Regions from separate parts of the Bacillus sp. iso_77 genome, predicted to be linked through region 2. Evidence: riboswitches for the same ligand, from Rfam matches in the RefSeq annotation. Region 2 holds a riboswitch; each other region holds the start of a gene.
What was found. Region 2 has a riboswitch for S-adenosylmethionine ahead of AC0VYC_RS18265 (5-methyltetrahydropteroyltriglutamate--homocysteine S-methyltransferase). Riboswitches for the same ligand answer to the same signal wherever they lie in the genome.
Positions count from the first base shown of each region.

Region 1 (3,279 bases), 830 kb from region 2:
ACCAAAGCAAGTAGAGAACGTTGTTTCTGGTGACGTCACGCCACGCTCAGTTCCCGCTAATTTACTTGTGTAACCGCTCAAGAAGTGGTACATGGCTTGTTCTTTCGTTAAACGGCTGATTGGAGGTAAAACGCCGAATGCATCAGCTGTTAAAAAGACGATGGCAGATGGGTGACCTGCAATACTTGGTTTCACGATGTTATCAATCATTTCGATTGGGTAAGCCGCACGTGTATTTTCAGTAAAGAATGTGTCATCATAATCTGCTTCACGTGTTTCTTCATCAAGTACTACATTTTCAAGCACTGATCCGAAGCTGATGGCTTTGTAAATTTGTGGTTCTTTTTCTTCACTTAAGTTCACACATTTTGCATAGCATCCGCCTTCAATATTGAAGACACCTGTGTTAGACCAGCCATGCTCATCGTCTCCAATCAGCTTGCGGCTTGCACTTGCAGAAAGCGTCGTTTTTCCAGTACCTGAAAGGCCGAAAAATAAAGCAACATCGCCTTCTTGACCGACGTTAGCAGAGCAGTGCATTGATAAAATATCTTGTTCAGGAAGCAGGTAGTTCATAACAGAGAAAATGGATTTTTTCATCTCTCCTGCATATTCTGTTCCACCGATCAGAATCGTCCGTTTTTCAAAAGAAACGATAATAAACGTTTCAGAGTTTGTGCCATCTGTTTCAGGATCTGCTTTAAAGTGAGGTGCAGATAAGATGGTGAAAGGTTTTTCGTTTGATGATGGTGTTGATCCATCAGGTCTGATGAATAGCTGCTTTGCAAAGAGATTGTGCCAAGCGAATTCATTTACAACTGTAATTGGCATACGGTATTTTTCGTCAGCACCTGCAAAACCATCAAAGACAAATAGTTCATCACGTTCTTTTAAGTATGACACAACCTTTGTATATAAACGATCAAATGCCTCTTTCGAGATCGGCTGATTGACTTGACCCCAATCAATTTTATGTTCAGAGTTTTCTTCTTTTACGATGAATTTATCTTTAGGCGAACGTCCAGTGTAGGCACCCGTTGTGGCGCGGACAGCACCAGTTGAAGTTAAAACGCCTTCATTACGTGCCAAAATCTTTTCAACAAGTTTCGGAACAGATAAATTTTGGTGCGTATTTTCTAATGAGAGCAATGACTGCAAATCTTCTTTTAAATCCACTGAGTTCATAAAAAAACCCTTCCTTTACCGTTGAATTTGTTTGTTTTGATTAGTATAACACATTGATAATAATAGTCTATACTATTTAAACATTTTTGTGTGTGTTTTTTCATTTCTGCTATGAAAATATGCTTTTTGGTGATGCTAATGATGAGGTGAAAAAAAGGGGAGATAATTCCTATGAACCATTGACATGACGCAAGGGTTTAAGATAAGATATCTTATTGAACGGATACTCTTATCCCGAGTTGGTGGAGGGACAGGCCCGATGAAGCCCAGCAACCGGTTTCTTATGAAAAAGGCATGAACATGCTGAGAAACCAAGGTGCTAACCTGATGCAAGGTACAAGAACACCTTGAGCGATAAGAGTGAAAGGCATGCGATCTCAGACCCTTTCCTCGCAATGAAGGAAATGGTTTTTTTATTTTTGGGATATCATATGAACAAATTGCCAATAACATCTCTAATATAAACATGTTGAAATATAAGAGGGAACGAGTTCCGTATCATATTGGAGGCCTCATCTTGGGATGATGTGGTCTTGTACAGGAGGAAATAGCCATTATGAGTCAAAATCGTCGTTTATTTACTTCAGAATCAGTGACCGAAGGACATCCAGATAAAATCTGTGATCAAATTTCAGACAGCATTTTGGATGAAATTTTAAAGAAAGATCCAAATGCACGTGTTGCCTGTGAAACTTCTGTAACAACCGGTCTCGTATTAGTAAGCGGTGAGATTACAACGTCTACTTATGTCGACATTCCAAAGACGGTGCGTGACACGATTAAGGAAATTGGCTACACACGTGCGAAATATGGTTTTGATGCGGAAACATGTGCGGTTCTTACATCAATTGATGAACAGTCTGCTGATATTGCGCAAGGTGTAGACAAAGCGCTTGAAGCACGTGAAGGAACAATGACTGAAGAAGAAATTGATGCAATCGGTGCAGGTGACCAAGGTCTGATGTTTGGTTTTGCAAACAACGAAACTGAAGAGCTTATGCCACTGCCGATTTCTCTTGCACATAAATTATCTCGCCGTTTAACAGAAGTACGCAAGAATGAAACACTTGCATACCTTCGTCCAGACGGAAAAACTCAAGTAACAGTTGAATATGATGAACAAAACAAACCAGTTCGTATTGATACGGTGGTTATTTCTACACAGCATGCACCAGAAGTGACGCTTGAACAAATTCAAAGCGACTTAAAAGAGCATGTCATCCGCCCTGTCGTTCCAAGTGAACTGATCGATGAAGAAACAAAATACTTCATCAACCCAACAGGCCGCTTTGTTATCGGTGGACCTCAAGGGGATGCTGGTTTAACTGGACGTAAAATCATCGTTGATACTTATGGCGGGTATGCTCGTCACGGTGGCGGTGCTTTCTCTGGTAAGGATGCAACGAAGGTTGACCGTTCTGCAGCATATGCGGCTCGCTATGTAGCGAAAAACATCGTAGCAGCTGGTCTTGCAGATTCATGTGAAGTACAGCTTGCTTATGCAATTGGTGTTGCACAGCCTGTCTCCATTTCAATTGATACATTTGGAACAGGAAAAGCCTCTGAAGAGAAATTAATTGAAGTGGTACGTGCAAACTTTGATCTTCGTCCAGCTGGCATTATTAAAATGCTTGACTTACGTCGTCCGATCTATAAACAAACCGCTGCATACGGACACTTTGGCCGTCATGACTTGGATCTTCCATGGGAAAAAACGGATAAAGCCGACACGCTTCGCAAGGAAGCATTAGGAGAATAACAACATACAAAACCGCTTATTTTAAGCGGTTTTCCTTTTGATTAAAAAAAATTCTACAAAAAGCGTAAAAATGTGAAACAAAATTGGACAAAATACTGTCTAATTATAGGTCTACTTTTAAGAAATAACATAACGTGGAGGCAATAATATGTGTGGGTTTGTTGGTGTATTTAATCACCGTCCATTGTCCGAAACTACTGAGCAGGAAGAGTTAATTAAGCAAATGAATCGTCTCATCGTTCATCGAGGTCCGGATGATGAGGGGTACTTTCATGATGAGCATGTAGGATTTGGATTTAGACGTTTAAGTATTATAGATGTTGAACACGGAAAGC
Region 1 is NZ_CM149683.1:2,710,585-2,713,863, reverse strand. It holds gene pckA (phosphoenolpyruvate carboxykinase (ATP)) at 1-1,185, opposite strand, end outside; SAM riboswitch class I at 1,412-1,546, shown strand; gene metK (methionine adenosyltransferase) at 1,742-2,944, shown strand; gene asnB (asparagine synthase (glutamine-hydrolyzing)) at 3,093-3,279, shown strand, end outside.
Region 1: it holds a riboswitch for S-adenosylmethionine, as region 2 does, so the genes downstream of both, metK (methionine adenosyltransferase) here and AC0VYC_RS18265 (5-methyltetrahydropteroyltriglutamate--homocysteine S-methyltransferase) in region 2, are expected to answer to the same signal.

Region 2 (3,279 bases):
GCCCTAAGTACCTCATTGCCAAAGGTGGAATCACCTCTAGCGATATTGGAACAAGAGGACTCAGCGTCAAACGTGCGACCGTCGCAGGTCAAATCAGACCAGGTATTCCCGTTTGGCAAACAGGAGAAGAAAGCAAATTCCCATTTATGTCTTATGTGATTTTCCCGGGAAATGTTGGCTCAAAGGATACGTTAAAAGAAGCAGTAGACATACTTGAAGGATAAAGCAGAGGGGGCGTTCACGCTCCCTTATGCAGCACAAAGGAGGAAAGATCATGTCGTTAGTTTTTATCGGACTTGGCGTTTTGTTATTACTTTTACTCATGGTTGTCTTTAAGTTAAACGCTTTCATTTCGTTGATTATTGTCTCTTTAATCGTTGCCGTTTTAGAAGGCATGTCACCACTTGAAGCGATTGCTTCAGTCGAAAAAGGGCTTGGAAGTACACTCGGCCATCTGGCGTTGGTTCTTGGCTTTGGAGCGATGCTTGGTAAATTGATGGCTGATTCTGGCGGTGCTCAGCGTATTGCCATGACACTCATCGACCGCTTTGGTATCGGGAAAATCCAATGGGCGACGATGCTGACTGGATTTGTTATCGGAATTGCTCTATTTTATGAAACCGGATTCATTATTCTTATTCCATTAGTCTTTACCATTGCTCAAGCCGCAAGACTTCCTGTGTTGTATGTGGGAATGCCGCTCGTCGCTGCACTCATTACAACACATGGCTTCCTCCCTCCTCACCCAGGGCCGACAGCCATTGCCAATGTATTTCAAGCCAACATGGGACAAACCTTATTGGTTGGAATTATTTTAGCCATTCCTGCTGTTTTAGTAGGCGGACTTTTGTTTACGAAACTATTTAAGAAAGATCAACTGCATGCACACATTCCAAAGGACTTGTTTAATCCAAAGGAATTTACAGAAGAGGAAATGCCAAGCTTCGGCATTAGTATTTTCACCGCTATTTTACCTGTATTGCTCATGACATTCAGAGCATGTTTAGAAATTTTCTTCCCGTCCTCCCCGCTGCTACCGGCGGCTGAGTTTTTAGGTGAGCCGGCGATTGCCCTATTAATCTCTGTGCTGCTTGCCATCTACACATTTGGTCTTGGCAGAGGAAAGAGCATGCAGGACGTCATGAAATCGATTAAGGATTCAATTGGCTCCATTGCGATGATTCTATTGATCATTGCAGGCGGCGGTGCTTTTAAACAGGTTCTCATTGACAGCGGTGTTGATCAATACATTGCAGGGATTATGCAAGGAAGCACACTGTCTCCTCTGCTCCTCACTTGGCTGATTGCAGCTGTCCTTCGTGTCTCTTTAGGGTCAGCGACTGTCGCGGGTCTCACAGCAGCTGGCATTTCTGCACCGCTGATTGGTTTGACGGGAGTCAGCCCAGAATTAATGGTAATTGCAACAGGCGCCGGCAGTATTACATTCTCTCACGTGAATGATGCGGGTTTCTGGATTTACAAAGAATACTTTAATCTGTCGATGGCTCAAACTTTTAAAACTTGGACATTGATGGTGACTGTTCTTTCACTTGTTGGATTAGCTGGTGTTCTCGTCGCTGATTTGTTTATGTAGGAAAATAAATAGGAAAAACCATTGACTTTTTCTCAAAAAGATTGAATAATTGTGTTTATTAAGAAAATTAAATCAAAGGTAACCTTATTAAGAGTGGTGGAGGGACTGGCCCTGTGAAACCCGGCAACCGCTGTTCCTAGGAACAGAATGGTGCTAATTCCTTAAACAAGCTGATGCTTGTTTGAAGATAAGGCAGAGATCTCACAGTATATGATGCTCTTCCTTATCCAAGGAAGAGCTTTTTTATTTGATTTATAACCTGAAGAAAGAAGGGATTCAACATGACACAAGTACAAACCATTGGTAAGAAAACGACAAAGCCGCCATTTCGCGCAGATCAAGTAGGGAGTTTACTTCGTTCTGAACGCATCAAAGAAGCCCGCAAGCAAAAAGCAGACGGTACACTCACAGCAGAGCAGCTCCGACAAATTGAAAATGAAGAAATTACTCGTATTGTCGAGAAGCAAAAGGAGATTGGATTAGAGGTTGTCACAGATGGAGAGTTCAGACGTGCTTGGTGGCATTTTGACTTTCTAGAAGGGCTAGATGGGGTCGAAGGATTTGAAGCAGACCAAGGCATTCAATTCCACAATACGACAACAAAAGCCAGAGGCATCAAAGTAACAGGTAAGATTGATTTTACTGATCATCCAATGCTGGAGGATTATCGCTTCCTTCACAGCATCGCGGGTGATCATACGGCTAAAATGACGATTCCAAGTCCGAATATGCTCTTTTTCCGTGGAAAGCTTGAAGAAGGTGTGTACGACAGCTTAGATGATTTTCACCATGACGTGGCACAGGCTTATAAAAAAGCCATCCGTGCTTTTTATGATGCAGGCTGCCGTTATCTACAGCTGGATGATACAGCATGGGCCGTGTTCTTTTCTGAAAAAGGACATGAACAAATCAAAGCTTTTGGCCGCGAGGAAGATGAACTGCGTGAATCGTTTGCGAAAACAATCAATGAAGCGGTTGCCGATCGACCAGATGATTTAGTGATCACCATGCACATTTGCCGTGGTAACTTTAAATCAACTTGGGCAGCCGAAGGTGGTTATGAGGCAGCGGCAGAAACGATTTTTGCCGGTCTGGATTTGGATGGTCTCTTCTTAGAATTCGACGATGACCGTTCTGGCGGATTCGAACCCCTTCGTTATGTGAAAAATTCAAACCTTCAAATCGTACTAGGTCTTGTCACTTCAAAGTATGGGGAACTTGAACCCGTTGATCAGATCAAAAGAAGAATCGAGGAAGCGGCACAATATGTGGACATCAACCAAATCTGTTTGAGCCCACAATGTGGATTCGCCTCAACAGAGGAAGGCAATTTGTTAACAGAAGAACAGCAATGGGAAAAGCTGCGTCATGTGATTGAGATTGCGGATCAAGTGTGGACATCATAGTCCACTCACAATAAAAAGAGACAAACCGTTTGATCAGCGGTTTGTCTCTCTTTTTTATGCGTCTAAATGCTTTCCATTTGTCGCAATCACTTGTTTATACCAATCAAAGCTTTTCTTTTTCTTTCTATCTAATGTACCGTTGCCTTCATTGTCGCGGTCGACATAAATGAAGCCGTAGCGTTTTTTCATTTCAGCTGTTGATGCACTGACAAGATCAATTGGGCCCCAGCTTGTATAGCCGATCAGATCAACGCCGTCTGCGATCGCTTCTCTTGCCTC
Region 2 is NZ_CM149683.1:3,543,128-3,546,406, forward strand. It holds gene AC0VYC_RS18255 (four-carbon acid sugar kinase family protein) at 1-224, shown strand, start outside; gene AC0VYC_RS18260 (gluconate:H+ symporter) at 275-1,594, shown strand; SAM riboswitch class I at 1,676-1,788, shown strand; gene AC0VYC_RS18265 (5-methyltetrahydropteroyltriglutamate--homocysteine S-methyltransferase) at 1,876-3,000, shown strand; gene AC0VYC_RS18270 (glycoside hydrolase family 1 protein) at 3,055-3,279, opposite strand, start outside.

Region 3 (3,279 bases), 610 kb from region 2:
TGCATCTTTTTGTCGACAGAACGTACCGCGAAGTGGCCGCTTCACCGTCAGCCCACATTGCATCTATTCTATTAGCTGCAAACATTGATGTTCATTCGAAATATTTATAAGGGTGACGTATATGAAAGAGATAGAAGAGCATGAATTCAAGGAGATAGAGGACGATTTATTTCTTTTGTACTTATATACACCATTTTGCGGAACATGCCAGCTGGCAAAGAAGATGCTGGCAGTGGTTGATGCCATGCAGCCGGAAGTTCCTTTTTATGAGAATAACTTAAATTACTCGCCAAGTTTTGCGAAAGCATTTGAGATCGAAAGTGTCCCTTGCTTTCTCCTGTTTAAAAAGGGTGAAATCGTGCAAAAAGGCTATGCCTTTCACTCCGTTCCATATCTTCACGAAATGATTGAAACCGCTAAATAAAGCGGTTTTTTGTCATATTTCAAGCAATTCATTTGAAAATTTGTCGAGCTATTTATAAAGGACAAGCCGATGTTTGTAGAGAAATGTTATGTATAACCAAATGACAGGGAGGTTATACATGTGGAAAATGTGAAAGCCCATGGAAGTGCAGGGCAGCGATTATTGTTAAAGCCGTTGCTCTCATCATCATCCTTGAAGATTACATTTGAGGCGGAAACGGACTCTTGTACATTGATTGTGGATGAACGTGGTGAAGTGAAGAAACTACCTGCAATTGAGTTATCGGATCTCATCTTTTATGGTGAGCGAAAAGAGATTTTGCAATTATTAGATGGAGACATGTCCTTACAGCAGCTGATCAGCAGAGGACAAGTGAAAGTGAAAGGCTCATTTCGAGCACTTCTTCGACTAGAAGCAGTACTTTGGCTGACGAACGGTTTTTTTCGAAAAATGATAACGTAGTCGTTTACTTGGAAATTAGCGATTTACAGCGTTGACATATCTCAGATAGCATGATATTCTACGTTAGTAAAAACATGAACATCACATAAAACAACATATTTTCTCTTATTAAGAGAGGTGGAGGGACGTGCCCTATGAAACCCGGCAACCGTCAGCATAGCTGAAATTGGTGCCAATTCACTCAAAGCCGCAATGCTTTGAAAGATGAGAGAAAGGCGTATTTGATATAAAAGGCCTTTCTGCTTGCGTTGCAGTTAGGTCTTTTTTACTGACCTTACGTCAGGCTAGCGTCATAACAGTCGGAAGAATAAATGAACGTATGTGATGGCAACCTATAGATTCAGCAAGAAAGCAGGTGAACAGACTGTGATCCATTTACAGAATGTATCAAAAACGTATCATTCAAAAAGCGGAAATGTTGATGCCGTGAAAGACGTCAACTTGGATATCGATAAAGGTGAAATATTCGGAATTATCGGGTATAGCGGCGCAGGGAAAAGTTCCCTGATTCGCCTATTAAACGGTCTGGAGATGCCAACAGAAGGAATCGTTGAAGTGGCAGGCAACCGAATCAATGAAGTATCGAATACGAAACTTCGGAAAGCAAGACAAGAAATCAGCATGATTTTCCAGCACTTTAACTTGCTCTGGTCAAGAACAGTGAGACAAAATATTATGTTCCCGCTCGAGATCGCAGGTGTACCAACGTCAAAACGGAGAGCTCGTGCAAACGAACTGATTAAATTGGTCGGTTTAGAAGGAAAAGAAAATGCCTATCCTTCTCAGCTCAGCGGCGGGCAAAAGCAGCGTGTAGGGATTGCGAGAGCATTAGCGAATGACCCAAAAGTTCTGCTATGTGACGAAGCGACATCTGCTCTTGATCCACAAACAACAGATTCCATCCTTGAGCTTTTAGCCGATATTAATAAACGACTAGGACTCACCATTGTATTGATCACACATGAAATGCATGTCATTCGCAAAATTTGTCACCGTGTGGCGGTGATGGAGAATGGCCGTATTGTCGAAGAAGGCGAAGTATTACGTGTCTTCAGACAGCCGAAAGAAGAAATGACGAAACGATTCGTGAAACAGCTTGCTGAACCAGAAGAAGCAAAAGAAACGATCGAGCACGTCCTAGAGAGAGTAAAAGAAGGTCAGGTCGTCCGGTTGTCCTTTATCGGAGATTCTGCCGAACAGCCGCTGATCACGGAAATCATTCGATCCTTCAAGGTCGATGTGAACATCCTGCAAGGAAAGATTTCTCAAACGCAGGAAGGCGCGTTTGGAACACTCTTTATCCATATAAATGGAGACGAGAACGAAGTTGAAAAAGCCATCGCCTATATCCAAAGCAAACAGGTTGAAATCGAGGTGATGACACATGTTTGAGAAATGGTTTCCGAACGTTGATCTAGAGGTTATTTGGAACGCGACGGGTGAAACGGTCTATATGACACTCATTGCATTAGCGTTTGCTTTTGCTATCGGCATCATCCTTGGGCTGCTGCTCTTTTTGACAAGTAAAGGCGGTTTGTGGGAAAACAAACCAATTAATGCTGTTATCGGCGCAGTCGTCAACATTTTCAGATCGATTCCCTTTATCATATTAATCATTCTATTATTAGGATTTACTAAACTAATTATGGGCACGATATTAGGCCCAAATGCAGCATTACCAGCCCTTGTCATTGGCTCAGCTCCTTTCTACGCACGTCTTGTTGAAATTGCACTGCGTGAAGTAGACAAAGGAGTCATTGAAGCAGCACGATCTATGGGAGCGAAAACGTCAACAATCATTTTCAAAGTATTGCTGCCAGAATCATTGCCAGCCCTTATTTCAGGTATTACCGTAACAGCGATTGCTCTGATTGGCTCTACTGCGATTGCAGGAGCAATTGGAGCAGGCGGACTTGGTGACCTTGCTTATGTGGAAGGATACCAATCTGGTAATACAGATGTCACACTTGTAGCCACTGTGTTTATTCTGATCATCGTCTTTATCATTCAAATAATCGGTGATTTGATTACAAATAAAATTGATAAACGTTAAGGGAGGAATTATTCATGAAGAAATTGATTTTAAGTGCACTATTTCTAGCATTTGCAGGCATTTTAGCTGCGTGCGGTTCATCAAATAACGCAAGCGATAACAAAACCATCACGGTTGCCGCTTCAAAAACACCACATGCCGAGATTCTTGAAGAAGCAAAACCACTTCTAAAAGAAAAAGGCTACGATCTAAAAGTGAAAGTACTGAGCGATTATAAAATGTACAACAAAGCATTAGCTGAAAAAGAAGTGGATGCGAACTTTTTCCAACATATCCCTTACTTAAACGAAGAAAATAAATCAAACAAAGATTACAACTTAGTGAGTGCTGGTGCCGTTCA
Region 3 is NZ_CM149683.1:2,935,686-2,938,964, reverse strand. It holds gene AC0VYC_RS15230 (toprim domain-containing protein) at 1-110, shown strand, start outside; gene AC0VYC_RS15225 (thioredoxin family protein) at 122-424, shown strand; gene AC0VYC_RS15220 (SCP2 sterol-binding domain-containing protein) at 545-886, shown strand; SAM riboswitch class I at 989-1,097, shown strand; gene AC0VYC_RS15215 (methionine ABC transporter ATP-binding protein) at 1,253-2,278, shown strand; gene AC0VYC_RS15210 (methionine ABC transporter permease) at 2,271-2,939, shown strand; gene metQ (methionine ABC transporter substrate-binding lipoprotein MetQ) at 2,954-3,279, shown strand, end outside.
Region 3: it holds a riboswitch for S-adenosylmethionine, as region 2 does, so the genes downstream of both, AC0VYC_RS15215 (methionine ABC transporter ATP-binding protein) here and AC0VYC_RS18265 (5-methyltetrahydropteroyltriglutamate--homocysteine S-methyltransferase) in region 2, are expected to answer to the same signal.